DNA from 4 places in the Paenibacillus sp. PvR098 genome. Region 1 is predicted to be linked to each of the others. Evidence: riboswitches for the same ligand, from Rfam matches in the RefSeq annotation. Region 1 holds a riboswitch; each other region holds the start of a gene.
What was found. A riboswitch is a leader RNA that binds a small molecule or an ion and turns the genes downstream of it on or off. The one in region 1 is predicted to bind cyclic di-GMP.

Region 1 (8,186 bases):
GCAAGGAACCGATATTCCGTTGTATGCTCGCATTTGCTCCATATTGGATGCTTTCGATAGTATGATTTCGGATCTTCCATATAAAAAGGGCATGTCCATTCAACATGCTCGTGAAGAGCTTATTCGGCAGAGTTATTCACAATTTGACGGTCGTTATGTCCAGGTGTTTCTCACGATACAAGATATCATATTGGCTTATATTCAAAGGGATTCTGTCCATTCTGCTTCTTATTTTGCTAGATCAGTATATCATCCGGAAATCATGCAGCAGTGAAATATGTCATCGATATTGATAGGTGGCTTTTTTTGATTTTGCAGAAGGAAAACCGGGGGAGGGTAATGAAATAATAATAGAGCGGACTGAGAGAAACCGAGCAACTATGATTGGAGGGGAATTATAATTGAATAGGGTAATCGTGTCCAAAACGTGGAAGATCTTACTTGCCTTCTGGATTACGATGGCTATGCTGGCCATTCCGGCGCCACGGGCGGAGGCTTCATCCTTTTCTTATATGTCGTATCCTAAAGGAACGGTTGGTATTTCCAAACCGGACATCGGATTTGAACTTAGTAACCGGAACGAACTGCAGGTGAATACGTTTCGTATGAAGCTGGATCAAGATCTTGTTTCGGGAACATGGGATAACGAATCGATGAGCTTTATTTATACACCGACTACTGCTTTACAGCCTGGAGAGCATTCGGTTGAAGTGGAGCTGCAATTCTCAGGCTACGAAGCAGTCAAGTTGAATTGGAAGTTTAAGGTAGCGGACAACCCTGTAAGCGAGATTCCTTCTGAGTTCACGGAGAACCATCGGCTAGGTCTGAAAGCGATCAATGATTATCGAATACTGTACGGGTTAAAGCCTTTAAAGCTTAACGGCAGTTTGACGTTGGCAGCTAAAAATCATGCGCAGTATTTGTTTGCGAACCGAGTGGCACAGACGATCTCACCAGTCTCGTTACACGATGAGAAGAAAGGCTTGCCAGGGTTTACAGGGGCTACACCTTCCGATCGCGCAAGATATGCCGGATATTCCTTTGGCGTCGGGGAGGATGTTTCCTTCTATACCGGAACGCTCGTGGAGTCTGTCGATGCGTTGTTTGACGCGCCGTATCACCGCAAGCCCTTCTTAATGCCTCATGTTACGGAGGCAGGAATTGAAATGGTCGGGGATTATGTCGTCATCATGTTTGGCTACGGGGAAGAAACCGAGCTGCAGATGACTGTATCTCCGGCTCCAGGAGATCCTTATGTTCCACTGGATTTTGACGGTTATGAAACTCCGGATCCGATTCGCATGCACCCAGCAAGAGAATATCCAGTCGGTTATCCGCTCATGGCTCTTGTTTCGGGAAGCGATATCGAAAAGGTGCAGCTGCTCGAATCCACTCTGAAGGATGAATCGGGACAACCGGTAAAGCTGCTGCTTAACAGTCCGAGTAACGACAATCAATTGAAAAACAGCGTGATCCTGATTCCGGCCGAGCCACTGAAGCCGGACATGCTGTATTCCGCTTATGTGAGGCTGAATGTAACCGAGAACGGCCTTTCTAGAACAATTCAGAAAGCTTGGGATTTTCACACGGAGCCGGTTTCTGGCATTGGAAAGCAAAAACTACACAAGGACGTTGCGGCCTATGTCAGGTTGACGAAGCAACAAGGCGGCATCAATCATGTGGTTACTTTCAAGCTGGATGATGATGATTATACGCTGGATGATGTATCGTATCTACTGAAGAGGCAGCCGTTTATTCTGGAAGGGACGTCCTATTTATGGGTGAGAGACTTGGCCGATGCTCTAGGAGCTTCCGTCACTTGGGATGACAGCCGCAAAGCCGCGATCTACACCAAGAACGGCCGAGAAATCACTTTCTTTACGGGACGTAACGTATATTCTATTAATGGGAAGGAATATACGACCGACTCACCGGCCCGATTGGAGGAGGAGCTCACAATGATCCCGGTTCGTTTACTTTCAGAAGTATTGGGAGCTCATGTAGAATACATGCAGGAAACGCGGAGCGTTAAGATCATGTATTGACACTCCTAGCTTAAGCTGTGTTTTGTCCCACGGGTAAGGCACAGCAAAATAAAGCACAGCTGATCAAGATCGTAGATGCAGTTAGGTTAAATTAAGACTAACGAGGGTCACATCTGGAGGTTACACCATGAGGGTTATTGATTTATCGGAGCCAATATTTCATAGAATGCCTGTTTATCCAGGCGATCCGGAAGTGAAAGTTGAAGTGATCCATTCCTACGAGAAGCAATCATGGGAGCTGCGTCAATTGACTTTGGGAACGCATACCGGTACTCATGTAGATGCTTTTTCGCATATGCATAGGCAGGGTAAAGCCATCGATGAGATTCCTATTGAACGTTTTTTCGGGACGTCACAAGTTGTAAGTTTATTCTCGGAATGGCCGGTGAATAAAGGATTATTTTTTAAAGAAGAAATCGGGATGGAGTGGTTTGAACGCATCCATCAATCAAGCCCGACTTTTGTAGGAGGGAAGATCACGGAGGATTTGGAAAGGGCACTTCTTGGCATTGGAATCATAACTTATACCAACTTGGTTCATTTGGAATTGCTGCCATTAGGCAAAGACTTCATGTTTTATGGCTTTCCTCTTCACATTAAGCAGGGCGATGGGTCTCCTGTGAGAGCCGTTGCTGTACTTGATACATAACAGAGCACAATGTCGACCATAGAATAAACGCCCAAAAAGGAATCCCATGGTTAGCGCAGGGATTCCTTTTTGGCCGGAAAGCCGTCGGTTATATGAGAAAGTTATCCTCGCTTACAGCTTAGTCATTGTTCACACGATACAAATCATGTTCCGTCCGTTATTTTTTGCTGAATACAGCGCTTTATCGGTTTCTTCCATCATATCTTGCATGTTGAAATCGGATGATTTGGTAATGATACCCATGGATACGGTTACAGTTAGAGTTAAATCCCCCACAGGAATTTGTAAATCTTGTATCGCGGAATGAACTCTTCTCGCGACGCTCAATGCTTCTGCTTCATCTGTTTCCGGTAAGAGTATGGCGAACTCTTCTCCGCCGATCCTAGCGCAAATATCCGTTTCTCTTGTGTTTTCAAGCACGGTATCTGCTATTTTGATCAATACTTCATCTCCAACAAAATGGCCGTGACGATCGTTTATATTTTTGAAGCGGTCGATGTCCAAAATGATAAAAGAAATGGGATGATGATATCGACTGGCTCTAGCCATTTCTTCTATAAATTTCTTTTCCAAATATCTGCGGTTGTGAAGAGAGGTTAGAGTATCTGATATCGCTAACTCGATTAATTTTTCTTCCATGATTTTACGTTCTGTAATATTGATGTGAGAAATCGTAGCACCCTTAATTTCCGATTTGACAAGAAGAGGAGTCACATTCATCAAGAACCATCTTTTCTCATACGCGGAATCACAGGGGTACTCATAAGTAAAGTTCGGCTTGTTCCCAAAGAGAACGGAGAGGATTCCTTCGAGCACTTCTCTGTTTTCTCCACAATAATCAAAATAATTGGCACCGATACCGCAAGCGGCCAAATCACCGCCATTATTGGAGGCAAACGAAATCCACGACTCATTGACAAAAATAATCGTTCCTTTTGTATCGATCAAAGCAATCTGGTCTATCAGTGAGTTCACAATAGCAAGACTCAAGTGTTCAACATTAGATGAAACCATGACCAATCGCCCCTAACCAGCAGAATCTCGAAATAGGTATACATGAACACCTCTCAATCCGCAAAAATAACCCCCCAGAATAAGGGGGGCCTCATACTGGCAGCTGGCTGGCATATTGTACAAGAAGATGTACAGTTTAGCCCCTGTAGTTTTGCGGCCTTATTTTTCAATAAGTGTGCCCGTCATATTGTATTTGTTTCTTGATCATTAATACAAAGTCATCTTTATCCTTTATTATAATCTTGTTATGTTAAGTTGTCACTGCGGTTTCGACAAATAACAACATTAAATGCGAACTATTTCTTGATATAATGTAGATATGGCTATTTAAATATCCAGACACTATCCGCAGGAGGAAAGACAATGAATGGAGTTCACTTCGTTTTGGGATCCCCAAACGCCTACATCCACGAACCTGGTATTTTGCGTAAGGCTGGAGAATGGATAGGAAAATACGGCAGATCCGTATTTATCGTAAGCGGCGAGAAATCTTGGAACAGCTGCGGAAGCCGGTTGGCCTTCAGCTTGGATGAGTCGGGAATTCGTTATGAGATGCATCGATACCGTGGAGAATGTTCCTATGAAGAAATGGAACGATTGAAAGCGCTTGTGGATTCGGGTGTAGATCTGATCTGCGGCGTGGGGGGCGGGAAAGTAATGGATACCTCTAAAGCTCTGGCTGATGCCCTAGGCAAACCGTTTGTGGCCATCCCCACCTTGGCTGCAACATGTGCAGCTGTCGCCAATCTATCGATCATGTACACTGAAGACGGTGTTTACTTGAATTTTCCCGTTTATGTCCGGGGGACGCTGCTTTGTTTAGTGGATACGGAGATCATTGCACAAGCTCCTGCTCGTTATTTGGCCGCGGGCATTGCGGATACATTGGCGAAGTGGATCGAAGCGCCGATGTCTGCCACCGGGAGAAAGCATAATCTCCCAACGATTGGCGGACTTCAGGCGGCCAAGCTTTGTTATGACACGCTGATTCAGCACAGCGCACAGGCGCTGGAGGATGCCCGACAAGGAATACCAAGCGAAGCGCTTCAGCAAGTTATCGATGCGAATATTTTATTCAGCGGATTGGTAGGCGGGCTTGGAGAAGACAATTGCCGAACAGCAGCGGCTCATGCGATACATAATGGTCTGACCGCCATCCAAGACACCCATGAGGCTTATCATGGGGAAAAGGTGGCATACGGCATTTTAGTACAACTTGTCTTGGAACACCGGTCAAAGCATGAGATGGACGAGATGCTGGCGTTTTATAAAGAAGTCGGGCTCCCGCATCGGCTTGACCAGATAGGAATTCATAGGGAGTTAACGAATGAGGAATGGAATGAGATTGCGCGGGTGTCGCTTCTTCCGGAAGGCACGATGGCTAATATGCCGTTTGCCATTTCAAGCGAGATGGTCATCCGTGCGATTAGAGAAGTAGAGAGCTGGTAACGAGTTATCATCGCAGGGAATACCCATGACAAATGTCATGGGTATTTTTGTTGCCTATTAAAATATGACTAGCTCTCTCCGCGTTAACCGTTTCTTTTAGCCATTGATTTACATACACCTATCATAGAAAAAGAAAAGGTATCCGTCTGTTTAAAATAATCTTACTAACATCACAGAAAGGAGAGATGACCAATAATGAAGAAACACGTCCTTATTATTGCTGCTCATCCTGACGATGAACTGCTGGGCTCGGGAGGGACGATAAAAAAATTGATTCAAAATGGATTTGAGGTGATTACTGTCATCACCGCCAGGGGCCGACCGGAGGAAGATCATCATATACGGCAGTTTGCCATGAGAGCGAACCAGCATTTGGGGATCAAAGATGTTATTTTTTTGAATTTCCCCAATTTGGAATTGGAATGCTCTCCGCTGCATGTAATTAACAAAAACATCGAAAAAATAATTCTTCAGTATGACCCTGCTATGATTTTTACTCACCATTACGGTGATTTAAACCGAGATCATCAAATTACGTATCAAGCCGTAATGACGGCTGTGCGGCCCCTCCCCGGCAGCTCTCCCATAGAAATATTATGTTTTGAAACGGTGTCCTCCACTGAATGGACAGGGCATACCAATGATAAAACATTTAAACCCAATTATTACGTTGACATCAGCGATACGATATATGACAAACTGGCTGCACTAAAGCATTACGAAGTCGAGATGCGTTCGTTTCCTCATCCGCGGTCCTATGATGGAGTGACGTATTTAGCCCGTGTCCGTGGAATGACGGTTGGGGTCCCTTATGCGGAAGCATTCGAAATCATACGAAAGATATGGAAATGACGAAATGAGCATACATCCATAGCATGTTGATTCCGTATGGATTATTCATTTGAGGAGGAAGCACGTATGAGTACAACGAGTTCAGGCTCTACATTACCCGAGAACGAAATGTTTATAGAGATGCTTGGCCAACATATTCTAATCGTTACCAAATCGGCGCAGTTAAATATTTTGGGTCAAACATTCAGGGGCATATTTACCGGCAAGCTATGCCATGTTGCAGACGGCTACATCACGCTCGATCCGGTTATTATCAAAATGTTTAATGCGCCTTTTTATCGTTTTCCTACACCGCTCCAATACCCGATTGAGCAAATCGCCAATTTTATGCCGTTTGATCCCGAGACCCGTTTGCCGCTAACTTAAATCAGATATGGAGGTCATCATTTATGCATGATAGGCAGGCACATGATATCCACATCCTTCGTCGAAAGTCCATAAGTGAAGCTTTTGAACAGGGTATTGGAAGAAGGGTGTTCCTCTTGATTCCTCAGTATCCCTTCATGATGATTGGACGAATCGATAGAATGGTTAGCGATTTTGTGGTTCTCGAAGCGGAAACAACAAATATTAACGAATTGGACGGACGTATGATCAGCGTTCATATTGATCAAATTGAAGTGTTTTATATTGAAGGAAAACACGGTGTAAAGATTCCCCGATTAGACTGCTAGTCCAGAAAGGAGGAAATCTCTTGCTTAGATGCTTTCACATTGTAGCCATCCCGGTACGTATGGTCATCAACAGCTTCGGAGATCACGACCCCAACGGGATGATGTATGTTCTTAAAGAGAATGAAAGCCGGGTAAAAGAAGAGACTGCCCACAATCCGTTTACCCCCGTCGACTTGGTTCAACCGTTAGTTATTCGGGCAAATATAGGGGATGAAATAGAAGTTTTGTTTGAGAATCAGCTTCCTTTCAGTACGTCAATCCACATTCAACGGGCTGATTATCATGTGCAGACATCCGATGGCGCATTTGTGGGCTGTAACGATAACTCAACCGCTCCGCCATGCTCTCCCGGCCATGTCCAGCAGTACCGTTGGTCCGTCCATCTGGAGGGCATCCATTTATTCTTCGACCTCGGAAATACGCTGTCTAGTGAATGGGGGAGCAATGTTCACGGGCTGTTCGGAGCGCTCATCGTTCAACCGAAAGGTTCTTGGTGGACCGATCCCGTAACTGGTAAGCCCCTTAACAGTGGAATTTACGCTGACGTGCATCATCCGCTGCTTCCATCGTTCCGTGAGTATGCCTGGATGTTCCACGACGAGATGGAGGTCAACGATTTAACGGGACAAAATCCTATCGATCCGCATACACTGCAGCACGAAGCGTCGCACAGTGTAAATTACAGGGCTGAACCGATGCGAAACCGGATGCGTTTGCTGCAGGAGGGCGTTGTTTGTCCCGATTGCGAGGGGGAAGAGGTACATCACGATTCCTGGGTTTTTGGAGATCCGGCCACACCCATTTTACGCGCTTACGTAGGAGACCCGGTGAAAATTCGCCTTATGCACGGCGGAGTGAAAGAAACGCACGTATTCCACTATCATGTTCATCAATGGCTGTTTGAAGCGGAAGACCAGGATTCGGAGCTTATCGATTCGCAGGCAATTTCTCCTCAAACCTCTTACACAGTATCACCACTATATGGCGCCGGGAGCTTACAAGGCGCATTTGGTGATATTATCATCCATTGCCACTTGTATCCGCATTTCACCGAGGGAATGTGGGGGATGCAGCGGATATTCAATACGCTGCAGGATGGCGGTCAATGTTATCCGAACGGGGTCCCGATCCAGGCGTTACAACCCTTACCGGGTCGCCCCCATCCGCCCAGGCCAACTCCGGAGAAACCGGGTTTCCCAGGATTTATCCCCGGTGTGGTGGGATATAAGGCACCACGCCCTCCGATGGGGATTGTAGGAGGACGTAAAGCTACGTCGCTGGAAAAGAACCAATTTGCCCCCAATGCCAGCCCGGGCGCCGTTTTTGTTAACCCCACTACGGAAGGAATTCCAGAGCGGAATTACCATATTATAGCGATGGAGTTGCCTATTGTCTATAACAAGCAGGGCTGGTACGATCCACACGGAAGAATCTTTGTTCTGGCAGAGGATGAAGAGGATATCCGCTCCGGCCGGAAGAAACCGGTGCCGTTGGTTATATTCG
Region 2 (8,186 bases), 2.9 Mb from region 1:
GGCCAGGCTCCTTTCCTATGACTCGTTATTAAATGCCTCCGCCTTCATCATTCATCGCACGTCTTTCGGCCTGCATGGTATCGTAAAGGCTTTTGATTCCCAGCATGGAAATAAATACGGCAACCATGACCACTAACAAAAACGGTTCCGGCTCCATAAACAACTTTACCAAAGTAAAGGAGACCACTAGGGAAAGGAGCGGAGAGACCAGCCATACCTTTAATATTTTTACGACAATGCCCTTCTGCCACAAACTAAAGCCATGATCAGCCGTACCAATGCCCAGAATGGCCGTTGTTGTAATTTGTGTGAGCGGTACGGGAAGGCCAAAAAGAGATGCGATAATAACCAGCGTGCCACCCGTTCCAGAAATGACCGTTCCTTGAAGCAAGGACATCTTCGTGATCTTTTTCCCGTTGGTTTCCAGCACTTTTCCTCCGAGAAGAAGCGCTCCTGCCGCAACGAATAGGCCTCCCCAGAATACCCCATTACCTACGCTCATCAAGCCTGCGCCTACAAGAGGACCTACCGCATTCGCGACATTGTTCATACCGGCAGAAAAAGCCTCAATGAATCCGGCGGCTAGAACAAGCACTATCAGGCCCTTCCTCCACCAGCCATCCCCTTCGCCTTTCCACCTGGCATCGCGGCGCTCCAGTCCCCGAATGACATACCCCAGGCCCCAGGCCAAGAGAAAGGCTACAATCGGAATAATGATCCAGAACGAAACAATGACTAAAATGTTCTTAACATACAAGACCTCGTAGGCAACACCCACTCCTACGACCGAACCCACGGTTACCTCGCTTGTAGATAACGGAATCCCCATCAGGTTTGCGCTAAATAAAGTAACGGTAGCTGCCAGTAAAATGATAATGACCAAATGTACATTCAGTAAATCCGATGGAATAATTCCCGAGCCCAACGTCTTCACGACTTCTCCACCGCCGAGATACGCACCGAGGAATACGCCGACGGCAACCAAACTAAGCGCGAGGTATTTCCGCTTGATCGCGCCACTGCCGTAAGCTACTCCCATCGTAGCCGCCGCACCACTTGCCCCAATGTTCATTGCAAAAAACAATGCAATCGCTATAGCCACAATTAAAATCGACAAGGTAATCCCACATTTCTCCCTGAATTATATCCAACTATTTTGGTATGTTTTATAGGTTATGTGCTCATTTTAGCTCAACCTGGTATATCCGTCAATCAAATTTAACCAAAGAATGGGATACAAATAAAAAAGCACCTCAACCCACCAAAATGGATTAAGGTGCTTTGTATTAGGGAGAATCGTTCTTAATCTTCGTCGTTGTCGTCATCGTCATTGTCGTTTTCAAATTCTACTTTAACTTTTTTACCGCTTGAAAACTCGATTTCCAATTCGAATTTTTCCACATCACTTTCCTCTGTTTGAAGGTAAGTGAATATGCTTTTTTGAATTTCGCTTCTGTCCATAGTTTCAGACAGTTTCATTTGTTCGAAAAGCTCATTTACTGCTTGGATTGCTTTATCTCCGGATACTTTCTCTTTATCTTTTTCCACTTTAGCTTCGACTTTTCCATCATCATCTTTATATTCGAGTTTTAATTTCTGCTTATCGGACAGCTCGATCTCTAACTCAAACTTTTCGATCCCGTGAGCATTGGCTTCTTTTTCTGGCCGTTGCTCCTTGTCTCTATTGTCTCTATTGTCTCTATTATCTCTGTTATCTCTGTTATCTCTGTTGTCTTTGCGAGACTTTTCTTCAGACTTCTCGTCTTCATTTTCCCATTCAATTTCAACTTTACTGCCGTTCGAGAACTTGATTTCGATTTCCAGCTCTTTAACCTCGCTAATCTCCGCTTCCAGCGCTGTTAAGATTTGATTGACGATCTCTTGCTTCGTCATTTGAGGTGTAAACGCAGCCTGTTTAAGGAAATCTTCTACGGCTTGAACCGCTTCGTCTCCCTTCAGTTTTTCCTTGCCTTTTTCACCTTTGGTTTTCTTTTCAACCTCGGCACGTATCTTTCCATCGTTATTCTTATACTTTAATTCAATCTCACTGCCTGACGTTAATTCGATATCCGTTTTAAATTCGTTGATTCCGGCTGTCTTCTCATCAACCGTCTCTTTATTGATGAAGCTTGCTTCCAGCACGACATCATTCTCAACGGTCAGTGACACCACATCGCCTACAAGGAGCTGGGATGCCGGAATAAACCGCTGATTGTACGGAACTGCAAGGTCCGGCGAAATTTTATAGGTAAATGAATCTTGATTAAAGCTTTGAACTGCGATGGAACCATACGTACTGGAATAGACACTGTCCGTCACATTACGGTCAAAATTCAACGCAGTTATTGTTCCTTTGATGGTGACCGCTCCGGATTGCTCAAGTAAGTTGTCATTGGTTCTTACGAGCAGTGCAGCCATCTCAGCGCGTGTAACGTTATTATTGGGCTTGAACGTCTCATCAGGATAACCGCTAACAATGCCTTGTTGAACAGCTATGTTTACATATCCAACCGCTCCGGCCGGAATATCTCCAGCATCTTTAAAATCCGGAACGGCCGTCATTTGACTAAGCGCCTCTTTTTGTAGCCCCAGAGCTTTTACTAGTAGGCCCGCTACCCAAACCCGGCTTGCTGGTGTATTCGGTTGAAGCCTTTCTTCTGAAGTATCGAAAAGGCCTTGCTCCAAAGCGATGATAACGTATCCTTTGGCCCAGCTGTAATTGCTATCGATGATCGAAGCATCTTTGAAGTGGAGCTTGCTATCACCCGGCTTTGCTTTGGCCTGCTCTTCCAGTCCCATGAGCCGAACAGCCGTAACTACGGCTTCAATACGACTAACAGGCTGATTAGGACGAAAAGTGCCGTCTTCATAACCGGACAATACATTCTTGGATTTCATCTTCCCAATAGATTCCGCTGCCCAGGCTGCTTCTGCCGAGTCATTAAAACCAAGGTTTAATGCACTACGATTTGCACTTGAATCCGTTGTTTCCGGTTCAGCCGCAAAGCTTTGTCCTGCCAAACTCAACACCAATAATGAAATCATGAATACCTGCATTACATAACGAAGCTTTCTCATCATACGCCTCCTTGGACTAAACACCTCTTATAAAACACAAAAAAAGCTTATCTGCGCTGCGCAAAGATAAGCTTGTGTGTTTTACTAGCTTTCTCGGCAACTGGCTGGCATAGTTCAAAACCTTAGCCCCTGTAGCTTTGCGTCATCACCTTTCAATGATTTTGCCTTTATCAAGTTTTTTTATAAAAATAGCTTCAAGCTCATTATAACAGTTTTCCGTTATCTGACAAGTGTCGACATTTTTTTGAAATGTCGATTAGGCGGTTATGCAAAAAGCCGACCTAGAGGGGCCGGCTGATTTTACACTATATTTTAAACTTCAATGCTCTAAGCATTACGGTTACGGTTTCGGCACGGGTTGTATTCCCTTTTGGCTTTAGTGTACCGTCCTCATAACCATTCATTAGTCCTGCTGAAGTAGCGGTAGAAACTACAGCCTTTGCCCATTCAGAAATGTCCGAGTTATCACTATAGACCTCGCCATCTGCAACCAATTCCATTTGAAGTACGGCAATCATCATCGTATCATCCTGGCCTTGCTGAACCCTCATCTGCAGTTCGCTGCTTACTTTATTCAAATCGCTTGTATGTTGAATCCATTGAACATGCTTGTCGATTTGCGGCAGGACATATTTCCGGATTCCCCTTGTCTCTCGATGATCCTTATTACCTATCCACTCCTTAATCTTTGACAGCATATCATTGCCCCCCATCATAAAAACAGGAATATAGGACTAACTTTATATATCCATATAATTAGTAAATACGCCGTTAAAATTCGATACCCGTCCGTTGTCCTATATTTTTTCTTTTGAAAAATAGTCAAGGTTGGAACAGGGAGTCGGGGCTCTCTCATAGGTTACTGAAGATAAGAAAAGAAAAAGCAGCCATCACCGTTCAATCGAACGGCAATGGCTGCTCAAAGCTGCTGTATTTGAACAGAACTTGCTAAAACTCAACCCTTATTTGGCCTGAGCCAAATCCTGTATTCCCGTATTCGCTTTGACCAATATCTCATCGTACTTCACATCATCCCGCTTCGCGGAAAGGAAGGTTCCGAGGAAAGCGGCCAAAAAACCTAGCGGAATCGAGATGATCCCCGGATTCGTAAGCGAAATGAGCGGTGTGCCGACGAAAATCGCTTTACCTTCTACCGGATCCCAGACGTTAGGACTGATGCCTACCAGAATGAGTGCGCTGAGTACGCCGACAATCATGCCTGTAACCGCTCCCGCTGTATTGAACCTTTTCCAGTATACCGTGAACAAAAGAACCGGCAGATTGGCACTGGCTGCCACAGCAAAAGCTAAGGCTACAAGGAACGCGACATTCAGCTTCTGCGCAAACAGTGCAAGAATGATCGATATGATCGCTACGCCGACGGAAGCTAGTTTCGCCGCTTTGATTTGCTCCTTCTCGTTCGCCTTTCCATTGCGAACAATATGATTGTAGAAATCGTGGGCGAAGGCGGAAGCGGCAGAAAGCACAAGACCAGCGACAACAGCCAGAATCGTTGCAAAAGCTACGGCCGATACAAAGGCGAACAAAAATTCTCCGCCAAGGGCTCTAGCCAGGAGAGGAGCAGCCATATTGCCTGCGGCATTTGCGCTCACAATGGCATCCTTACCTACGAAAGCCGCTGCGCCGAAGCCGAGGAACACGGTCATCACGTAGAACAGGCCTATAACCCAAGTGGCGACGACTACCGATTTGCGTGCCGTAGGCGCGTCTTTAACCGTGAAGAAACGGATCAATATATGCGGCAGTCCGGCCGTCCCCAACACGAGGGCAAGGTTTAGAGAAATCGTATCGAGTCCATTCCCGAATTTGTTGCCGGGATTCAAAAAAGCTTCTTTCAGCGCGGTAGCATTTCGCATCTCGTCGAACATATGCCCGATGCTGAAATTGAATTTGGCGAAAACAATGAGCGAAATAATAAACGTACCGGCGACAAGCAATACGCATTTGATAATTTGCACCCAGCTCGTTGCCGTCATACCGCCGAAAACAACATACACGGTCATGAGGACACCCACGATGAGCACTGAGGTTGTGTAATCGAGGCTTGGGATCAGAAGAGCGATAAGGCCGCCGGCACCGACCAGCTGTGCGATCATGTAGAAGATGGAAATGACGATGGAATTGATCGCAGCTACGCCACGAATCTTCTTATGATCGAAACGGGCGGCAATCATATCGGCCATCGTATACTTCCCTAAATTTCGAAGCGGCTCGGCTACGAGATACAGCACAACCAGATAAGCAACCAGGAACCCGATGCTGTAGAAAAATCCGTCAAAGCCGAACAGCGCAACCATTCCCGCAATACCCAGGAAGGAGGCGGCGGACATGTAGTCACCCGCTATGGCAAGCCCGTTCTGCCAGCCGGTCAAGCCTCCGCCGGCCGTATAAAACTCGCTTGTTGTTTTTGTTTTTTTGGAGGCGTAATAAGTAATCACGAGCGTGCCGAGAACGATAACGAGAAACAGCAAGAAGGCTGTATTCATGGATTATCCCGCCCTTCTTTCCACAGAATGCACTTGCTTTTTAATTTCTTCACAAATCGCGTCGAAGGTTACAGATTGCTTGGAATAGAGGGAGCACAAAACCCACGTCATAATGAACTGGGCAAAAGCAAACACCCACGCCCAAGTAATCGAGCCGACGGCAGGTGTATTCAACACGTTGGAGAAAGAGGTAAGAACCGGAAGGGTAAAATAAAAAGCAAGAAAGAAGAGCGTCATCGGAATGATAAACCGTTTCTTCTTATTCATCAGCTTGCGAAAAAGCTCAGAACGGGCAATATCGCTGTACGTTAACTGGTTCTTTTTCATCGCGAATCCCTCCACATTATGCGCCGCACCTAATGAAATCAGGTACAGCAAGTTTTTGTAAGCGCTTCAATTCTATTATAGCGTCTCTTCTTAGATCCAGTCCGATTTCGGTGTGAAACGTCGAAATCCGCTCCTTAATTGCAGAAAAACAGTCCTGAGCGGACTGTTCATCAGGTTGATGCTCTTATTACCCCTGCAATAGCCGAAGCAAATCTTTCGCCGCAGTCCGGGAAACCGGAACATTCGTTCGGTTTGTATCCTTCAGAATGACGTTGTAGGCGCCGTTAAACCAAGGCTCGATTTCTTGAATATAATCCAGATTCACCAGATAGCTCCGGTGAGGCCGAAAGAACATGGCCCCAAGCCTCTCCTCAAGCTCCTGCAGCGTCTGCTTCGTTGCATAGGAGCGGCCGTCCGCCATATGAATGTGGGTTACCTTCTCTTCCTTAACCGCATACAGGAAAAGGTCCGCCTCCAGCACGACCATACGGTCGCCGTCATCTACCAGAAGCTTGTTCTTTTTATGAGCTGGAGCTGCCGGCGCTTCTGTCTGCTTATGGACTCCCGAATTGCCCCCGGATTCAGCATTTCTCGCACGGACGCGGTCCAGCGTCCGCCTAAAACGCTCCTCATCATAAGGCTTGAGCAGATAATCCACCGCCTCCAGCTGAAACGCCTCCAGCGCGTATTGATCATAGGCCGTCGTAAATATAATAAACGGACGCGGGTCCATCTCATGCAGAAGATGAGCCGCTTGGATGCCATTCATTTCCGGCATTTCGATATCCAGAAAGACAGCGTCTGGTTTATGCTTTTGTGCCATCTCCACGGCCTCGACTCCGCTTGCGGCCGATGGGAGCAGCGCAATGTCCGGCTCTTTGGACAGCAAATAGATGAGTTCTTCTCTTGCCAGCCGTTCATCTTCCGCGATCATGATGCGAAGCTTCATTCGTGTGTCCCTCCTTTCCCGTTCCGATAAGGTATCGCTAACGTGACTCGCACCCCGCCCTCCGACCGGTTCCCAAACGTAAGCGAAGAGTCAGGGCCGAGCAAGCTGATTAAACGTTGATTCACATTGTGCACGCCAAGACCGGTGCTTCCACTCCCGCTCATCGGCGCTGTACCCAGCTTGTCCAGGAAATCCTCCCGAATCCCTGAGCCGTTGTCCTCGACAACGATCCGCACCATTTCCCCTTCCCGTTTCAGTTCAATCCTTACCCAGCCGCCGCTGGCCTTCTTCTTCAGTCCGTGCTGGATACTGTTCTCCACGAGCGGCTGCAGCGTTGACGGCGGGATCTGCACCATTTCCAGACCCGGTTCCGCTGAGCATTCCACCTTGAGCTGATCGGCAAATCGAATCCGAATGATTGCCAAATACGTGTTCAAATGCTCCACTTCCTGATAGAGCGGAATGAGCGGCGACTGGGTAATCTTGAGGCTCGTCCGCATAAACTGCCCTAGCTGCACTGTGACGTGGCGTGCATTGTCCGGATCGATCCGGATGAGCGTCACGATCGAATTCAGCGTGTTGAACAGAAAATGCGGATTAATTTGCGCCTGCAAAGCCCTCAGCTCAGCATCCTTCATCAGCGCCTCGAGCTTCTCCGCCAGCGCGATCGTGAGCTGACTGGAGATCAGCCTGCTAAAACCGTGCGCAAACTCCTCCTCCACCTTGCGAATCTGCTTGGAGCTGCGAAAATATATTTTGATCAATCCCGCCGTCTGGCCCGATTGGTTGAACGGCACGATGAGGGCCGCCCCCAAAGCTTCATGATGAGGCTGAAGTTCATCCCGATGCATCGCCATTTGAATTTCACCGGTTCGGATAGCCCGTTTGGACAGCTCGGTTGCCAAGGGTTCCCCGGGAACGTGCCGGGATGTGCCGATACCCGCGTGAGCAAGGATCCGCTGCGTATCCGTCACGGCAACCGCATCGGCTTGCAATTCCCGCATCAGTATGGATGCAGTCGCCTCTGCCGTTGTGTAGGTCAAACCTTCCTTCAGATGGGGAAGAACCATCTCCGCAATGGTCAATGCCCGCTGCGTCTCAAACGCTGCCGCGCGTTCCTCCTCATTGAGCGCGACCTGGATCATCGCGACGAAAATAGCGATCCCAATACTATTGGCGATCACCATCGGAACGCCGATCTGATTGACAAGCTCAATAGCGGTTTGTGAGGAGGTGGTAAACACCAACAGAATACCCATCTGCAGAATGGGGGCAAACACCCCGATAAACATCGCCTTAATGGGAGCGATGATTCTCTCTTCATG
Region 3 (8,186 bases), 2.2 Mb from region 1:
ATGATTTTATTGTCTTTGCCATTTTTGCTACTGATTCTGCTCATCGGTTGGTTCATTGCAGTTCGTATATCCAGACCTTTGAAACAACTATCTAAGCTGAAGAAGCTTTTATAAAAAACGGTTTGTACAACAAGCTTCCTGAAATAAAATCAACAACATATGAAATGAGGCAGCTTTATGACAGTGCAAAGATTGCGTTGGGGTATATTAATAAAAACTTAAACGACTTAATGATAGAAACTGAAACAGATGGATTGACCGGAGTTCCAAACCGGAGATCTTTTGACTTAACGTTGGAAAAATTGGTCAGCAGTCAAACACCATTCTCCCTGATTCTTTTGGATATTGATCATTTCAAAAGCATTAATGATACGTATGGGCATCTAATAGGTGATGAAGTGCTGCAACTTTTAGCAAAAACTTTGCTGGACCTCTCTCGAGAAGCTGACCTGTGCTTTAGGTATGGCGGTGAAGAGTTCGCCCTTATCGTGAAGAGCAAAGATATGGAGATAGCTAAACATGTAGCTGAACGTGTAAGAACGACGGTGGAAAAAACAAATAACCCAACCGAAAAAATCATAACAATTTCTTTGGGGGTATCTATTTACCTCAACATGGGAAACACATAAAAGACATAATATCAAGAGCAGACAAGGCTTTATACCAATCTAAAATAAATGGAAGAAATCGAACAACTATCTTTGAGCCTTTAAGCGACGACTAGATTAATGTAAGTTATTTTTATACTCTAATAACCCAATTTTTATATTATAAAATACGGATCATTCCCTACCCTCTCCCCTCCCTTTCCCTTATTTTCTCATCATCTTTAAGCAAAATTAAGCAACCTGAGCCGGTAAAAATGCCTGTCTCAGGTTGCTTCTAAATGATTCTGGTGTATTACCCAAAATGTAACTGACGTAGGAAAAGAGCGCGGTGCGTGTTAAGAAAAAATAGAAAAGATAATGTTCCATAACATTTTGGAGTTACAATAATTTCATTTCGGATTACATAACTCATAAACTCAACATCATCCAATTCTTCTTCCGTGACTTATTTTTTTGCTTGCGGGTCAACACTTTCAAACTTGGAAGAAATCAAACATATTCATACGATACTAATTGGTTGGCAAGTTGTATCCCCATATCGCGTTCCGGATAAATGACACGATCCGCCCCTACCTTCTCAAGAACTCTTCCGTGCAGTTCATCCAATGCTTTAGCTATAACCTGCTTGACTCCAAGGTCTTTCAATAATATTGTCGCCAGAATGCTGGCCTGTATATTGACACCAATAGCAACAATAGCACAATCAAAGTCTCCAATGCCTAGGGAACGCAGCGCATCTTCATCCGTACAATCCGCTATGGCCGAATAGGTTAGAACACCGCTCATTTCGTCAACTAATTCTTCGTCTATATCAATACCAATTACTTCGTGGCCATGCTCTATCAATTGTTTGCCCACGCTGAAACCAAAACGGCCTAAGCCAACTATAACGTACTGTTTATTGATCATAGAATTCTTATTATCTCCTTGAAAAAAAATAGTAATAGGTAGTATACAAAATTTCAAGATGTATGAGTTCTGTAGACAAGTTCTTGTGAACTCTTATATGCTTAGTATATAACCACTTCGAATTTTATACAAACCCCTATATTTTCGAAATTCGGTTAAATATCATTGTTTTCAGTTTTTATCTGGAGCCCAGATTATATTCTCAGGGCTTAACGTTTATTTGCGCTTGCCCCGAATGCCCACCTGTTTACGTGTCACAGTAACATCGTATCATAAAAGGAAATATTTATAGTCACTCCGTAGTACAAAAAAAGAAGCCTACGACTGTCCGGCCGTGGGCTTCTTTTTGCTTACTATAACGTTACTCAGGAAGATAGATATTGTTTTTTGAAAACAAGTTCAACGCATCGTTCCATGTCATCTTGATATCGCCGTTTTTGTACGGCAGTTCTATGTCTTGCAGCTCCTCGGGCTTTAACATCTCTAAGCGATCGTTTTCTTGATAATACGTAATATCGCCTTCAAAGCTTAGAGCTCCCTTAGCGACACCATTGACGATTTTCCCGGTAAACTTGATCTCTTTAAATTTATAATAAAGGCTGTCCTTGGAGTTCCATCTCCAGGTGGCGTACACGCTAGTTCCAAAGCTCGGCAAACCATACTCCTTCACCCATATGGATCTGTGTATTTTACTAGGGTCGACGAACAGGGTACTATCCGGTTGCCTGTTTGTACCGTCCATGTTTTCCATATCTCTGAGCACAAATTGTTTATACGTATAAAACTTCAGTTCGCGCTTATCCACTCGGCCGTTGGTCACCGTCAACATGTCGGCGAACTTTGTCGCTTCATTATTCACGGCAAACCAAATGTGGTCTAAAGATTCTGCAGGCATCATAAAGACGCCGTTTATTTTCTTCATCGGCTTTTCCCCGTCGAGGGGTATGTCTTCTTCTCCGAGAATCGGCCTCTCCGGATTATAATGAACGAAACGGTCGATATCCCCGTCTCTGAACGTGTTCGTTTCGTTATAATTCGTCGTCGTTACGCTGCCGTCGCTATTTTCCTTGTAGCCGATCCCAAACGCAGCACATACTTCCTGAATGGGAAAATACACGGTCCCGTCATGTATAACCGGCTTCGTTATGAAAGTTATAGGCTTATCATCCAGCTTTAAAACGGGCGTATTGTCGACGGCGGCGGGATCATTCGTGTGTACGACGGAACCGCTTTGAGTTTGATCGGCTTCTGCACCGGCATCCGTATCTCCGCTAGGTATTGAAGGCAGCGCACTCGTATTCGAACTTTGTTCCGGCCTTGCAAGAAGCTCCCCTAATCCGTGCTCGGACAAGTTCTTCATGAACTGCACGGCTTCAGCACGCGTGAGCGTTTTAGAGCCGTTAAACCCGGCTATCGTCGGCTGACTAGCCTCCCCTTGAGCAAGACCTTTGCCGTACATATACCGAATGGCGTCATCGCCGTCATAATGCATGCCTTGCGTCGAGGCGATCAGCTCCGCCACGCGAATACGCGTGATCGGCTCGTTGTGTGCGTTGATATCTTGCGCGTCCAAGGGATAATTCATCGACGAGGACAGCTTATAATAAGGCTCCGCCCAGTTGGCAGAACCGCTTTTGAGATCAGGTTTATAGCCATGAATGAGCATGGACAAAAATTCGGCCTCCGTCACCGGTTTATCAGGCTTGAACGTCCCGTCCTCATAGCCGCTGACAATGTTTTTGCCGACCGCCCAAGCAACGCTGTCAGCCGACCAGTGCGACTTCACGTCCTGGAACGGGACGCTTAGCCCTTGACTGTCCGCATACGCCTTCTGTACGGGCAAGCTTGCCACTCCGAGGGTGAGCGCTGCGTGCAGCGATAACAACAGCTTCATCGATTTCTTCATTTGTTCATACCTCGCTGTTTCTCATGATGTTTGATCGACAAAATAAAAACCACCTTTATACAAGGAGGCTTGATTGGGGACACACAAATAGAATGCAGACTGGCAATCGGTATTTCGCTGTGGAAATCGACGACCCATGCCTTTGCGTCCCGGCTTTTCAACCGGTTTGCCCAAAAGTCTAATCAGGTACTATTTTGTAGATATATGTAGTATAAACGATGTATTCATGAAACGAAAGTAAAATTTCTCCAAGTCCCAATGCGGTTATAACGATTGCTGAACAGTCCACGCACACACCGACGCACTTGTCGGGAGCTGTGCTCTGACGTCTACCGCGTGCGAAGCGCAATGAGCAAGAATGCTCGAGAAGTCATCGATTTATTATTAGCATCCTTTTTTACAAAATCTTAGCTATTGCGTGACTCCGCAATCATTGTGGGACTCCAACGGGCCCAGTGTCCTTTGGAATCAAGGAATTGTTATTTTTAGAGCTACAACTTTTCAAATCAAGTGCGACATCATTTGCGGTATCACGCACAATGCTCATCAACCAACACTCGAACCCGCTCAGGAAGCGTAGCGATATCCAGAACTTCATCCTCTTGAGATTTTCGACTAAAGCTTGGGAGGCCACGTTCAGCGCATTAATACAGACCAGCTCTAACATATATTCCTTATCCGTTCGTAAAAAGAGCTTACTTAATGAGGTTTGACCTGCATCTTCTTTAAATACCTCAAACAACCCATCTGAGACTAATGAAACTAGCTCCTCATCCACACCAGGTCGAGTTTCAATGTATTTAGCTTCCGACAACCACTCTACGTTCCTGACAAGGGTATCTGGTATTTTATTTTCTGTAATAATACACCAATCAATGCCTTGCTCAGCAAAATAAACTCTTTCAATTTCGAAGAGCTCCAACGTCCGAGAGTCCAGCTTCAGTGCGGCCTGATTGTTCATTGCCGCTAGCTGGTCCTCCGACGGGAAAATGAAGCAGCCGTCCTGATTTCGGATGCGCAACATGAGGATTCGGGGTCTGGAACCATAGGGTCTCTAGGGATGAACAGCTTCCGCACGGCATACTTCGTCAATTCGGTCCTCGGACGATATCGCGGAAATTTGGAAAAAGCCATCGCTACCTTCATACCGTTCCTCAGTAACTTTTCGCCAATCTGCAGGGTAAGGAAAAGAAATATGGTATTCCGGATTCGTGTAAATTTTATACTTGGGGAGAACTTCCAGATTACATTCTTCATTTCCCTAACGACTTCCAGTGGGAAACTCAAGCGACTTTCTAGAGATCCACCCCAGTTATCCTCACGTCTATTGAAGAAAGGAGAGAAGAAGTTTTGCAGTAAAAATCCGTGCGCGCCATGGATTTCAACACCATCAAAACCAGCTTCAATGGCTCGTCTGGTCGTTTGTCCAAAGGCATCAATCACTTCCATTATTTCATCATGTGAAAGTTCTCTAGGTAATACTGACGGAGCAAATGCAGTAGCTTCAGTCTCTACAGCACTGGAACTAACCACCTCACCATTTGGAGTTAAAGCCGGTAGTGCTTTGTTACCTGCATGAAAAATCTGAAGTAACGCAGGAGCTCCACCGCTTTTCGCAGCATCAGCTAATTTGCGTAGGCTTTCGAAATTTTGAATCAGACATTACATGAACCTAAATATACGGTAAAAGATGTATCTGAAATAACTGGTCTTACAAAACATACGATCCGTTACTATGATGACCAACAATTAATACCTTTCGTTTCGAGAAACGGCAGAAACAATCGCTTATTCTCTGACCATGATCTGGATTGGTTGCGAATGGTGCATTGCTTTCGTATTTCAGGATTGCCGATTTCAGAAGTCAAACATTACATTGGCATGTGTTTGCAAGGTGATGAGACGATTCCTGAGAGGGCTGAGCTTATTGCAAAACAAGAAAAAGAACTAGAAGCGAAAATCCATGAGTACAACCTTCAATTAATGCACATAAAAGAGAAGAAGGCTTACTACGAAAGTGTCTTGGCTGGTCAATTGGACGATACCTGGAATCCAGTTAACAATAACCCAGAATGTGGAGAAAAGTACGAAATACCCGAACATATCCAATCAGCGTCAAAAGTTCATGCTTGACCTTAGAAGATAGTCTACGGCTTCGAGTACACTCGAAGTCAATTTTTTTTGTGTATTTAATTTTGATTGACGGATATTGCACTAACCTGCCCGTTAGCAGATCGAGGTCGCCGGACTCCTTATTTTTTAACGCCTGGTTCTTCTCCAGAACAAAGAGGCAAGCAGTATCCCTGCACAGAAGCCGGTAATTGGCGATACGACCAACATTCCGATGATGTTGCCGCTCGAGCTTAGCAGTAGTTTGCACCCTGTCACGAGGATTGCGACCATCAAGCCCCAATAAAACAGTTTTTGTTTGTTTGTGGCGATCGGGACCTCTTTCATATAGGGCACTGTTCTGAAAAGTGAGAGTCCTATTGTGCCGACTAAAACCATCATCCCGATCATCGACAGACTATACTGTAAAATTTTGTAGACCGGCAGGTCCAATATAACGATTGCTTGCAAAATGGCAAGATTCCGGACCATAAAACCGCCCTCATGTGTAAAACCGTCGACTACGACATGCGAGAGAAAGCCGATGGAGACAGACACGATGTAGACCATCCAGTCGCGAAGCGTTCGCAAGCCCCATGAGAATAGAAGACTGTACGCCCTCCGATTTAAGTTTAAGCCGGAAGGTAGATGCAACACGAGCGGTTCCTTAACAAGGGTATGGAATAAATAGGCAAATAAAACACATAGCGGAATCGCCTGGACGACAAAACCCGAGAACGAATGACCGATCGTCCGATACGGTTCCATGGCGAAAAAATATTCAAAATCAGGGGCCATACTCCCCAGCACGAGGCCAGTTACACTGAACCATCTCGGGCTGATGAATTTTAAGGGGAATGCACAGGTTGGGTGCGCAAAGGTAAAAGGCATTGTTTCCCTCCTCTCATTACCTATTAAACGAACCTAAATGAGGATGGGTTGCCGGAATGTACTATGAATTGGTTTTTAATTCATGAGGATTCGCGTAATCTCCCGTTAGCCATCCATGCCCCTCTGGGGGCACCACAGTAATTTTCGGGGTAGCTTAATGCCGTTCCCAGTCTAAAACTTTATTTTCTTTGAACAGCAGAATATGCCGGCAGCCTTCGCATTCTTCTCACGGTTATTTGGGTCCAAGCTTCTTATCGAGTAGCGGCAGGAATCCAACCTGAGAGGATTGCGCCTCCGCCTGGGTGGTTACCTGCTGCAAGCTCGCCTCCATGCTGTCGGATGATTCGCTGGGATATGGTCAACCCTAATCCGGCGCCTCCCGTTGCGCGATTTCTCGATTGCTCCCCCCGATAGAGGGGCTCAAAGATCCGTTGTAGCTCCTCCGGCGTAAAGCCTGGCCCTGAATCGTGGATCGTGAACGTCATTCGGTCTTTCTCCCGGCCGCATTGAATGACAATTCGGCCATGATCAGGTGTGTACCGCACAGCATTATCCAACAAATTGCTCATCGCGCGCTCTAATAAGTGCGAATCACCTCTAATCACACATCCGTCTGGCGCGTAAAGGGCGTCGATTGAGATTTGCTTGTGTTTCGCTTGCGGCTCCAAGCTGTCGATCGTTTTATGAACAATATCGTTAAAGTCAGCCAAGGTCTCGCTTAGCTCTGTTTCCAGGTAATCCATCCTCGTAAAGGTGAACAGATCCTCGACCAAACGGTCCAATTGCGCCGATTTCTCCTTGCAAACGGCGACATACTTCGTGATTTGATCCGGTGTGTGTGCAATGCCTTGCTCGAGCCCGTCCAAATAACCGCGCAAAGCAAATAACGGTGTCCGCAAATCATGAGCGACGGCAGCGATGACGAATCGTCGTTCCTCCTCCAGCTCTGCTTGCTTCCGGTTCGAGTTTTGAAGTCCGCTCACCATGACTTCAAACCCGTCTCGAACCTCGGCGATCTCTCTGATAGTAGATTGGGGCAGTTGAACGTCCCAATCACCTGCAGCAATTTGCCGAGCGGCCTGGCTCATCTTCTCAAGAGGCTTGAGAAGGAGCCGTCGCATTCGAACGCCTACAGTAAAGAAAGCGAGCAGCAGCCCTGCGAACGCGGCAATCATGGGGATTGTATACGAATTGGGTCGGTCCGCCCCAAGATGCAACGATTGGGTGGTGATGAAGTATGCCCCCACAAAGAAAATCCATGGCAACAGTAGAAGGAGCACCAAACTGAGAAGAAAATAGGTACGAATACGAAGCTTTCTCATGTTACACGCCCTCGAATCGATAACCAACGCCCCATACGTTGGTCAGATATTGCGGCTGATTCGGATCAAGCTCGATCTTCTCACGAAGACGGCTCAGATGGACGCGGATCGTATGCTTATCGCCGATGCCATCCCAGAACTTCGCGAGCAATTGATCATAGGTAAACACATGTCTCGGATGCTCCGCAAACAATTGCAGCAGCTCATATTCCTTCGGTGTGAGCGAGATGCTCGTTCCATCCACGAATACTTCTCTGGTAGACAAATCGAGCTTGATGCGGCCATAGTCCAACACCCTGACTGTGCTTGATTGCGGCGTTCTGGCGCGTCGTAAAACAGCCTTTACACGGGCAACGATCTCGCCGGGTGAAGCGGTTTTAACGATATAGTCATCGCCGCCGAGGGTGAGCCCGCGAATTTTGTCAATATCGTCGCTGCGGG
Region 4 (8,186 bases), 1.6 Mb from region 1:
CGGGGAAGGTCGTTCGGTTTTACCCAAAGCGCCAATCAACTGGGAGCTATGATCGGTCCGTTGATTGGGGGCGGTATGGGGATGTTCGTCAATATTCATTGGATTTTTGTTGCGACAGGCATGATTCTGATTACGTTCGGCACCATGCTAGCCGTTCGCTTTCATGTTGCTCCTTCAACGTCGGGTTCCACGATGAAAATCGATAAAATAAAATGGGAAGCAGAGAGGAAGTCGGGGTGAACCCGGCTTCTTTCTTTTGAGTGATGCTGTCGATTATAAGAAGCTGCCTGCCTCGTCCAAGTTTTTATCCACAAGGTTATACACAGAACTCACATGCTGCAATTTAAGTCTGTATAAGGATTTTTTCTAAAATGTCAACATATCCACAAGAGAAGTTATACACATGCTCATTTGTAGGAGGCTTATCCAATTTATTATATACATTGCGTAGAGGAAGTCTGGGAATAAACCCGGCTTCTTTTTTTTTATTTAAATTTGGTTTTTGAAAAGAAATTTTGTGTGGTACTATTGTAGATGATTTGATACAAAGTGTAACATTCAATCCGCAAGGGATGGGTAGACATGGCTTCAGCCCAAGGAGTTATTGTGACAAGTTTCTAAGCAGTTGCATCAGCTCGGAGCGATTATTGATTTGGAGCTTGCGATAAATGCGCGAGATATAGTTTTTCGCCGTTCCTTCACTAATATAAAGTTCATCTGCAATCATTCGGTTAGTCCATCCACGCCAGATGAACCAAACGATCTCGATGTCTTTTTCGTCAAGCGATCGGGACAACAATTCAGTTGTATAACGAATACTGCTTTTTTGCTCCATTTCCGTTAACATCTTAAGGCGCCCTGACAAAAAATTCATCAGCGCCGCCGGCGCTATAAATTGACCGTCCAACATCGATTGAATCGACCGATCAAAAGCTTCATTATTTGTATCTTTCAAAATGTATCCGTTGACTCCCGAGATCAGCCCTTGTTCCATGTAGGATTCGCTGTTAAAGGAGGTAAGGAGCGCTATTTTGACGGATGGGTAACGTTCTCTAATGAACCTGGCACAGTCAATCCCGTCGAGTTCGGGCATTTGGATATCCAATAAACACAGGTCAGGCCGTTCCGTATGGGTTTCGAGATACTGGAGAGCCTGCCGGCCGTTTGCGACGGCGGCAAGAATGGTGTAACGCGGGTTTGCTTTCAACAGCTGCTGTACACTATCAAGCATTAATTGTTGATCTTCTGCCAGCAGTATTTTTGCTTTATTCGGCATATGACAAGTCCTCGACCGATGTCTGGACAATGTCCCTCCTCTTTCCAATTAAGTATATTTATTGTACCACCTATTTCAGCCAGATGTATATTGAATTGCCTGTCCCAATATAAAAAATGTAGTTTCCAAGAGGTGGAAGGTTGAGAGGAATACTTGTAGTCATGGCGGTTTGCCTAATCTTACTGGCAGGATGTTCACCTACCACCGATGAACCCTTGCTGGCTATTGAAGAGGGAAACGCTGATTTCAGCTCCATGTCTCTTTCCTCAGATAATCGGTTGATTCCTCTCCAGGGCCAATGGACTTTTGTGCCAGGACGACTGATCGAGCCGGACGAACCGATCCCGATGATGGAGGCAGTGTTTGTAGAAGTACCGCAGAGCTGGGAATCCCTGCATTCCTTACCCGGTTTGAATGGAGGCACTGGCTTCGGTACGTACCGACTTCGTATCACGCTGCATCCGGAAGACGTCGGAACAACTCTCGGCTTGCTGATCGAGCCCGTAGCTTCCTCTTACACGTTGTGGGTGAATGGAAAAAAGCTGAGAACGGTTGGTACTGTAGGAAAAAGCAGCGACTCGTCTATTCCCAAGGAAACCGTGGAGCGAGTTCATTTTGTTACCTCAGAGCGAGAGCTGCAGATTGATATCCAGGTCTCCAATTTTGCTCAACGAAAAGGCGGGATCTGGAAAGGGCTTTCCATTGGGGGCGAGACGGCACTGGAGTCGTCCCTTCAACGCGAGATGATGCGAGAGTATGCTAGTAGCGGTGCACTGCTTATGATGGGAGTGTTTTATCTCGCTTTTGCATGGCTGTATCTTCCCGAACGCTCGACTTTGTTCCTGGGGGCATTGTCGATCTGTTTCGCCCTCCGTATGTTTTTTCTTGGAGAGGTGCTTGTGGCTGCCTGGTTTCCCGGCTTAAGCTGGGCTTGGCAGGTGAAGCTGGAATACCTGATTGAAATCGCCGCCATATTATCATTTTCCCATTACTTTCGAGCCATGTATCCTCAAGAATATTCACGTCTGATGATCAACTCGATTCGCGGGCTCGAAGTTGCCTTTGCGATGGTGGTTCTAGCCACCCCAAGCTCGTTTTTTACTCAATGGATGGTCATGCATGCGGCCGTGGCAGCCTGCGCTGTACTCTTCGTACTGTGCTTTGTTTATCCGATAGCCATTCGGCATGGGCGCATGGGGGCGCGTTCTGGACTGATTGCACTTGCGATTGCTCTGCTTTCTCTCGTAAACGATACATTTTATTATTTGGCCGTGCCGCTGACGTCCGAAGAACTGGTTTACGCTGGCTTTTTCGTTTATTTGCTGTCCCAAATGGGAGTAACCATCAGACGCTACGTAGCTTTAAAGCAGGAGTCGGATGCTTTGACTCTGCGGCTGGCGGCCTCCAATGAAGAGCTTGAGCGAAAGGTATCGGAGCGCACGAGGCAGTTGACTGAATCGCACCAGGCCAACTCTCGTCTTATGCACAATATCGCCCATGATTTGAGAGCGCCAATCGCTCTTATTCGCCGTCGGGCGAAGCAGCTGGCGGCTTACGTGTCTCCGGAGGGCACGGCTGATCTAGTGGTGATTGAGCAGCAGTCAGAATGGGCGATCAAGCTGGCACAAAATCTAAACGACCTCGCCAGTTTTCAAGAAAGAGAGATGCGCTTTTCACCCGTATTCGTTAAAGCTATCGATCTGATGCGATTTTTGTATAAACGAACGGAACCTGTTATTCGGGGAAGCGGGTTCCAATGGTCGCACAAGCCGCTCGATGAGCTGTTCGAGGGGGACGTGCTTGTCGTGAGGGCGGACTTGTTTTTGATCGAACGATTGATCGATAATTTGATATCCAATTCTCTCAAATTTACACTTCCCGGCCGTAGGATTAGCCTATCCTATCGCATGGTTGGGGCGATTCTTGAAATCATCTTCGAAAACGAAGCGAATCCGCTTGACGAAAAGGCACTGGAGAGGATATTTGAACGGTTCTATAAGGCGGGTTTATCCGAGGTTGGAAGCGGCATCGGACTAGCTGTATGCCGGGAGATTGTTCGACTGCACGGAGGAGAAATCCACGTCTCCCAATCGGAAGAGGGCAGGATCCAGTTTTTTGTCCGGCTGCCGATGGAATCATCGGGTAAGGACTAATCGCTTGGATATCAGGCGATGTAAACAAACGTAATAATATATATTTCTTGACTGTTCAGGCCGTCCCTTTGGGGCGGTCTGTTTGTTTATATGAATGCATACATATGTAGCAGTTCCATAATGTAGAATTCATTTATAGGAAACCGGGGGGATACCATATCGATACGGAGCAGACAAGGCTGGAATGCGAGCTAGAAGACTGGAAAGAACGTAATCGAACGTTGATGGAAGAGATCCGGCAAATCGAAGAGCAATATCCTTTCTATCTAACGAATGATTATGAAAAAGAAGCTGCCTCTTTGCTGTTGGTATGCCAGATAGAGTACACGAAAAAATTATATGTCTTGCTTAAGCAATTGCGAGAAGAAGACAAGCTGCACGAACAGTTATTGCTCGAAAAATATAAGAGTCTGGAAAGCTTGAAAAGTGTCCTTCAAGAAGCATCGAACCTGATCCGTAAAGCGATAGCGGAGTATTAGCGCAATAAAAAAAGGAGGAACTAGAAATGGGTTCAGACGAGTGGGAAAAGCCAAAGGGTGAAGAGTACCGATATCTCCAGCAGCATATTGAAGAGGAGAGGCAGCTGAATGGTGAATTGCTCGCAAAGCTGGCTACATTAAAGAGAGGGCTTCAACTTCCCGAAGTGGATGAGGAATATATTGTTTTGATCCGAAAGAAAACGAAAGAATCGGTGCTTCTGCTGCACGGGCAAAACGAGGTGGACGTGCTCGCATTACATGAGAGCTACAAACGAAAAAAGCTGGGCCGTGAGCAAGAAATCGCAATTGTGGAACAAGAAATCCACAAGAAGAAGCAAATGCTGGGCATGCTGCTGAACGAAGTGGAGAAGGCTTCGGGGAAAATTGCTGCAGCTCATTCTCAAATCAAAAAGGAAGATACGGACAAGTCATCAAAGTCTGAAGCTTTAAAGAAGAACTATATAGCAGGGAAAAGAGCGGGTGAGGATTTGCACGATCAAGAGGGTAAGCTGCTGATCGCCGAAGGCGATCTGATTACGATGGAAGTTATAGAAAAAGCCAAGCGTTTAAACCTTCTAACGCAGCTTATTTTGCATATGAATATGCTTACACAGAGTAAGTAGGATAAGTCTTAAGGAAGAATCTATAGTTCTTTTGACCTATAAGTGGGAAGAAATGATGACTTGACAAAATATTTGTTTCGTGAGATACATATTGTATCAATGATAATGGGTATATAGATGTGCTTCGTCATATTTTTCGAAAAAATTACAAGCAATGGAAGCGTTGAAGTCTACTCCTTATGTGGGCACTTGGAGCAGACAGAGCTATTAGTGCAACCGGCCATTTTTCGCTAGACGAAAAATGTTTTCATGGGACGGTGTTCGGTATGAAAAATAAGCTCACAGTTATGCTTTTAACGGAAGGAACTTATCCCTACTTCCAAGGCGGCGTCAGCACTTGGTGTGATATATTAGTCAAACAGCTGAGCATGGTGGATTACGTCATCTTCAGTGTGGTGGCTGACCCGTTCATTACCCCTCAATTCGAAAAACCCCAAAATACGCAAATAACCCAAATGCCCTTGTGGGGAACAGAGGAACCCTGTGAGCATCTAAAAATACCATTCTCTCAAGTCTATCTGTCCAAAAAAAGAACGGTGCACCAGGTAGTTAAAAAACGGTTTATCCCCCTCTTTTCCGATTTGATCAAAGAAATTATCAGCTCGGAAAAAAATCCAACCCGTTTCGGTCAAATTCTCTACGAATTGAATCAATACTTCAGTCAGTACGAATACAAAGAAAGCTTCAAGGCTGAAATTACCTGGGACATCTACAAGGACATTATATTGTCCGCGTGCAAGGATACCCGTACTCATTTGCCGGAACCAGATATTTATGGCATGATTCAAAGCCTTGGCTGGATTTACCGTTTTTTCAACATATTGAACAACCCCATTCCCAAAGTGCATGTATCCCATTCCTCGGCGGCAGCTTTCTGCGGTATTCCTGCCGTGTTGGCCAAAATGGCGCATAAAACTCCACTGCTTTTAACCGAGCATGGCGTGTATCTCCGGGAACAATATTTGTCATTATCCAAGAGAGGACTGTCCTCTTTTTTAAATACGTTTTTGATACGGCTAGTATCTTCCATTGTCAGTTTGAATTACACCTTTGCGGATCAGGTTTCTCCCGTATGCGAGTACAACACGCGATGGGAGTCCAGGCTCGGGGTGGAGCCGAGTAAAATTAATGTCATTTATAACGGCGTGGACGAACAGATTTTTCGGGAGGGTCCCATTCGGAGAAATGAGCATCCGACGGTTGTGACGGTTGCGCGTATCGACCCGAACAAGGATATATTAACGTTGGTTCAAGCTGCTTTTACGGTAAAACAGCAGATCCCGGATGTACGATTTGTGATTCACGGAAGCGTGGCGGTGCAGGAATACTATGAAGAATGCCTCGCCTTGCGGGATAAATTGGATTTGAATGAGACGATTATTTTTGCGGGACATACTCAGAATATGGCGGCGGCTTATCAGAGCGGCGACGTGGTTGCCCTGTCCAGCATGACGGAAGCATTCCCTTACGCAGTGGTGGAAGGCATGATGACCGCCAAGCCAGTTGTTGCAACTGACGTAGGAGGCATTCGGGAGGCATTGGGTGATACGGGCTTTGTCGTAACCCCTGGACGCAGCGAGGCACTGGCCGATAAAATCATAGTGCTGCTAAAGGATCCTGAATTGAGGAACTCTTTAGGCAAACGGGCCCGGGAGCGGGCGCTTCATTTTCTGACACTGGATAAAGTGCTGGAGAATTATTTGAAAAGCTACATTAAATTGTCTATCTACGCGCACGAAAACGTACCTGCCGCTCGGGGTTTATCTCCCGAACAGCTTCAAAAGCTTCACGCAGAGCAAGCTTATATCTTAATGTCACGAGGATATTACCAGGAGGCGGCAGCCCAGTTTCGTTCGGCCGTAAACATGCTTCCAGCGGCTGTATTTACTCCCGTTTTGATAGGGGAAATCGCGGTATGTTATGAAAGACTCGGGGATCGTGAACGTGCAAGTATGGAGCTGGAGAGGATGAAGTTGCTGATGCAGTTGGCCGGAAACAAACGATTAAACGGTGGAAAGCAAACGGCATAACGGCTGTGCGACTTGGGGGGGCTAATCGATTGTGGATGCGTTGTATAAGAAATTGATATCCGAATCAGAGGATGAGCTTAAGAAGCTGATAGCCGAGAATGAAGAATGGAAGAAAAAGCTTACGGACGTTAGAGAGCATGACGCAATTTCATCCGTCTTTGAAGGAGAAATCTCGTCTCTCATTATGATGTCTCATCTCGAAAACACGAAACAGGTCTACCGTATTACGGAGGAGCTGCGGCAGGAAGAGGAACAGCAAGAACGGATTATTGTAGATAAAAACTTAAAAAAACAACGGTTTAAGCAGCTTCTGCTTGAGACCATTCAAACTGCACGTAGCAAAATGTCGGAGTCTTAAGACGAGAGAAGGGAATTTTATGCCAGAAGGTCCAGAACCAGGGATCCCTGAGGATAACGTCAAAATTCTGTGGAACCAATTTTTTGTCTTGAGACAGCAAATCGAGAACGTGAAGAAAGAAAATATGCAGCTGGAAAAGGAATGGAACGAAAAAAAGCAGCAAGTCAAACCGTCGGTATCCGCACATGTTTATAAAGACCTGATTCTAAAGAAGACGAAAGATGCTGTCGTACTGCTGAATCAACAGAAGGAAGCGGAGCTTGAACGTGTCCGAGCCGAGTTTGCAGCAAGAAAAGCGGAGCAGGAGGAAAGAGCCCGAAAAATAGATGAAGAGCTGCAAATGGTTCAAAATCTGCTTAAAATCATGTTGGATGAACTTGAGCGGGTTGTTCTTCATCAGTTCGATGACGGTATGCCTCCGGATATGAGCACACCCGTGGAGGAGCGGCCTCCACAAGAATCGCATCCCCAGTTAGAGATTCCTGCTGAAGAACCCAAGCAGCAACCAGAAACATTAAGCGGCTTTTGGGATAATATTGACGAATACTTAGGGGAACTTAATGACCGTTCGCATACGGGGGGGCACGGAGTAGATGAAGCCGCGCCAAAGCCCAAGGAACATCTCATCGATTCGGGCTTCCCTTGGGAGCGATCTGAACCTGGGATGCTTCCACAGACGGTTATAGCCGAGCCGCTTACTGCAGCAGCGTCGGATATCTCAGGTCGCGGAAGCAAGGTTGTACCTTTGAAGCCGCAGGCATCGCAGGAGAATAGAAGCGCCGTTTTCCCCTTGACCGAGGAGATCGAGCTGATAAAAAATCAGTATATCGTCGGTAATAAGGCGGGTGAAGATATTTATGATCGCAATGGACAGATTATCGTCAGCAAGAATAGTGTCATTACATCGGATGTGGTGACGAAGGCGGAGGCGGAAGGCAAGATGGCTGACCTTATCGTACAGATGATTTTACCTGGCTTTGGGGATCAGGAGCATGAGTGAAATCGTGAAGGTTCATGCCAAAGGCTTGGTTCGGGAAGAGCAAAGAGAGCTCTTCAACGTACTGATGAAGGATATTCTGAATCGTCATTTGCAGCCCCAAGACATGAATGAAGTCGCCGCTTTGCTCGAATCCATGGGGTGGAACGATCAGCGAACAAGTAAAGAATTCGGCATGAACAATGTATTCGAATTGGCTGAGGTGCTGTGGAATGCCATACAAGACAAGATTGTGTATAGCCCATTTTCCAATGTTGATAAACCCGCAGT

Region 2: it holds a riboswitch for cyclic di-GMP, as region 1 does, so the genes downstream of both, JOE45_RS17655 (S-layer homology domain-containing protein) here and JOE45_RS03095 (sensor domain-containing diguanylate cyclase) in region 1, are expected to answer to the same signal.
Region 3: it holds a riboswitch for cyclic di-GMP, as region 1 does, so the genes downstream of both, JOE45_RS13965 (S-layer homology domain-containing protein) here and JOE45_RS03095 (sensor domain-containing diguanylate cyclase) in region 1, are expected to answer to the same signal.
Region 4: it holds a riboswitch for cyclic di-GMP, as region 1 does, so the genes downstream of both, pelF (GT4 family glycosyltransferase PelF) here and JOE45_RS03095 (sensor domain-containing diguanylate cyclase) in region 1, are expected to answer to the same signal.

The regions. Positions count from the first base shown of each region.
Region 1 is NZ_JAFIBU010000001.1:616,491-624,676, forward strand. Features, by position in the region: gene JOE45_RS03080 (HD-GYP domain-containing protein) at 1-274, shown strand, start outside; gene JOE45_RS03085 (stalk domain-containing protein) at 402-2,045, shown strand; gene JOE45_RS03090 (cyclase family protein) at 2,173-2,694, shown strand; gene JOE45_RS03095 (sensor domain-containing diguanylate cyclase) at 2,824-3,708, opposite strand; cyclic di-GMP riboswitch class I at 3,804-3,898, opposite strand; gene JOE45_RS03100 (iron-containing alcohol dehydrogenase family protein) at 4,072-5,157, shown strand; gene JOE45_RS03105 (PIG-L deacetylase family protein) at 5,353-6,009, shown strand; gene JOE45_RS03110 (hypothetical protein) at 6,076-6,375, shown strand; gene JOE45_RS03115 (hypothetical protein) at 6,399-6,683, shown strand; gene JOE45_RS03120 (multicopper oxidase domain-containing protein) at 6,704-8,186, shown strand, end outside.
Region 2 is NZ_JAFIBU010000001.1:3,550,882-3,559,067, reverse strand. Features, by position in the region: gene JOE45_RS17660 (inorganic phosphate transporter) at 29-1,072, opposite strand; gene JOE45_RS17655 (S-layer homology domain-containing protein) at 1,303-3,078, opposite strand; cyclic di-GMP riboswitch class I at 3,171-3,254, opposite strand; gene JOE45_RS17650 (S-layer homology domain-containing protein) at 3,384-3,776, opposite strand; gene JOE45_RS17645 (solute symporter family protein) at 4,041-5,585, opposite strand; gene JOE45_RS17640 (DUF485 domain-containing protein) at 5,589-5,912, opposite strand; gene JOE45_RS17635 (LytR/AlgR family response regulator transcription factor) at 6,100-6,861, opposite strand; gene JOE45_RS17630 (LytS/YhcK type 5TM receptor domain-containing protein) at 6,858-8,186, opposite strand, start outside.
Region 3 is NZ_JAFIBU010000001.1:2,821,054-2,829,239, forward strand. Features, by position in the region: gene JOE45_RS13950 (GGDEF domain-containing protein) at 123-629, shown strand; gene JOE45_RS24235 (hypothetical protein) at 638-724, shown strand; partial or broken gene JOE45_RS13960 (potassium channel family protein) at 1,113-1,517, opposite strand; gene JOE45_RS13965 (S-layer homology domain-containing protein) at 1,879-3,423, opposite strand; cyclic di-GMP riboswitch class I at 3,522-3,604, opposite strand; gene JOE45_RS23575 (TnsA endonuclease C-terminal domain-containing protein) at 3,854-4,384, opposite strand; partial or broken gene JOE45_RS13975 (oxidoreductase) at 4,660-5,064, opposite strand; gene JOE45_RS13980 (MerR family transcriptional regulator) at 5,074-5,556, shown strand; gene JOE45_RS13985 (DUF4184 family protein) at 5,683-6,423, opposite strand; gene JOE45_RS13990 (sensor histidine kinase) at 6,675-7,745, opposite strand; gene JOE45_RS13995 (response regulator transcription factor) at 7,747-8,186, opposite strand, start outside.
Region 4 is NZ_JAFIBU010000001.1:2,212,463-2,220,648, reverse strand. Features, by position in the region: gene JOE45_RS11070 (MFS transporter) at 1-240, shown strand, start outside; gene JOE45_RS11065 (response regulator transcription factor) at 602-1,276, opposite strand; gene JOE45_RS11060 (sensor histidine kinase) at 1,417-3,429, shown strand; gene JOE45_RS11055 (hypothetical protein) at 3,651-3,908, shown strand; gene JOE45_RS11050 (hypothetical protein) at 3,935-4,531, shown strand; cyclic di-GMP riboswitch class II at 4,679-4,762, shown strand; gene pelF (GT4 family glycosyltransferase PelF) at 4,798-6,561, shown strand; gene JOE45_RS11040 (hypothetical protein) at 6,593-6,919, shown strand; gene JOE45_RS11035 (hypothetical protein) at 6,939-7,919, shown strand; gene JOE45_RS11030 (hypothetical protein) at 7,912-8,186, shown strand, end outside.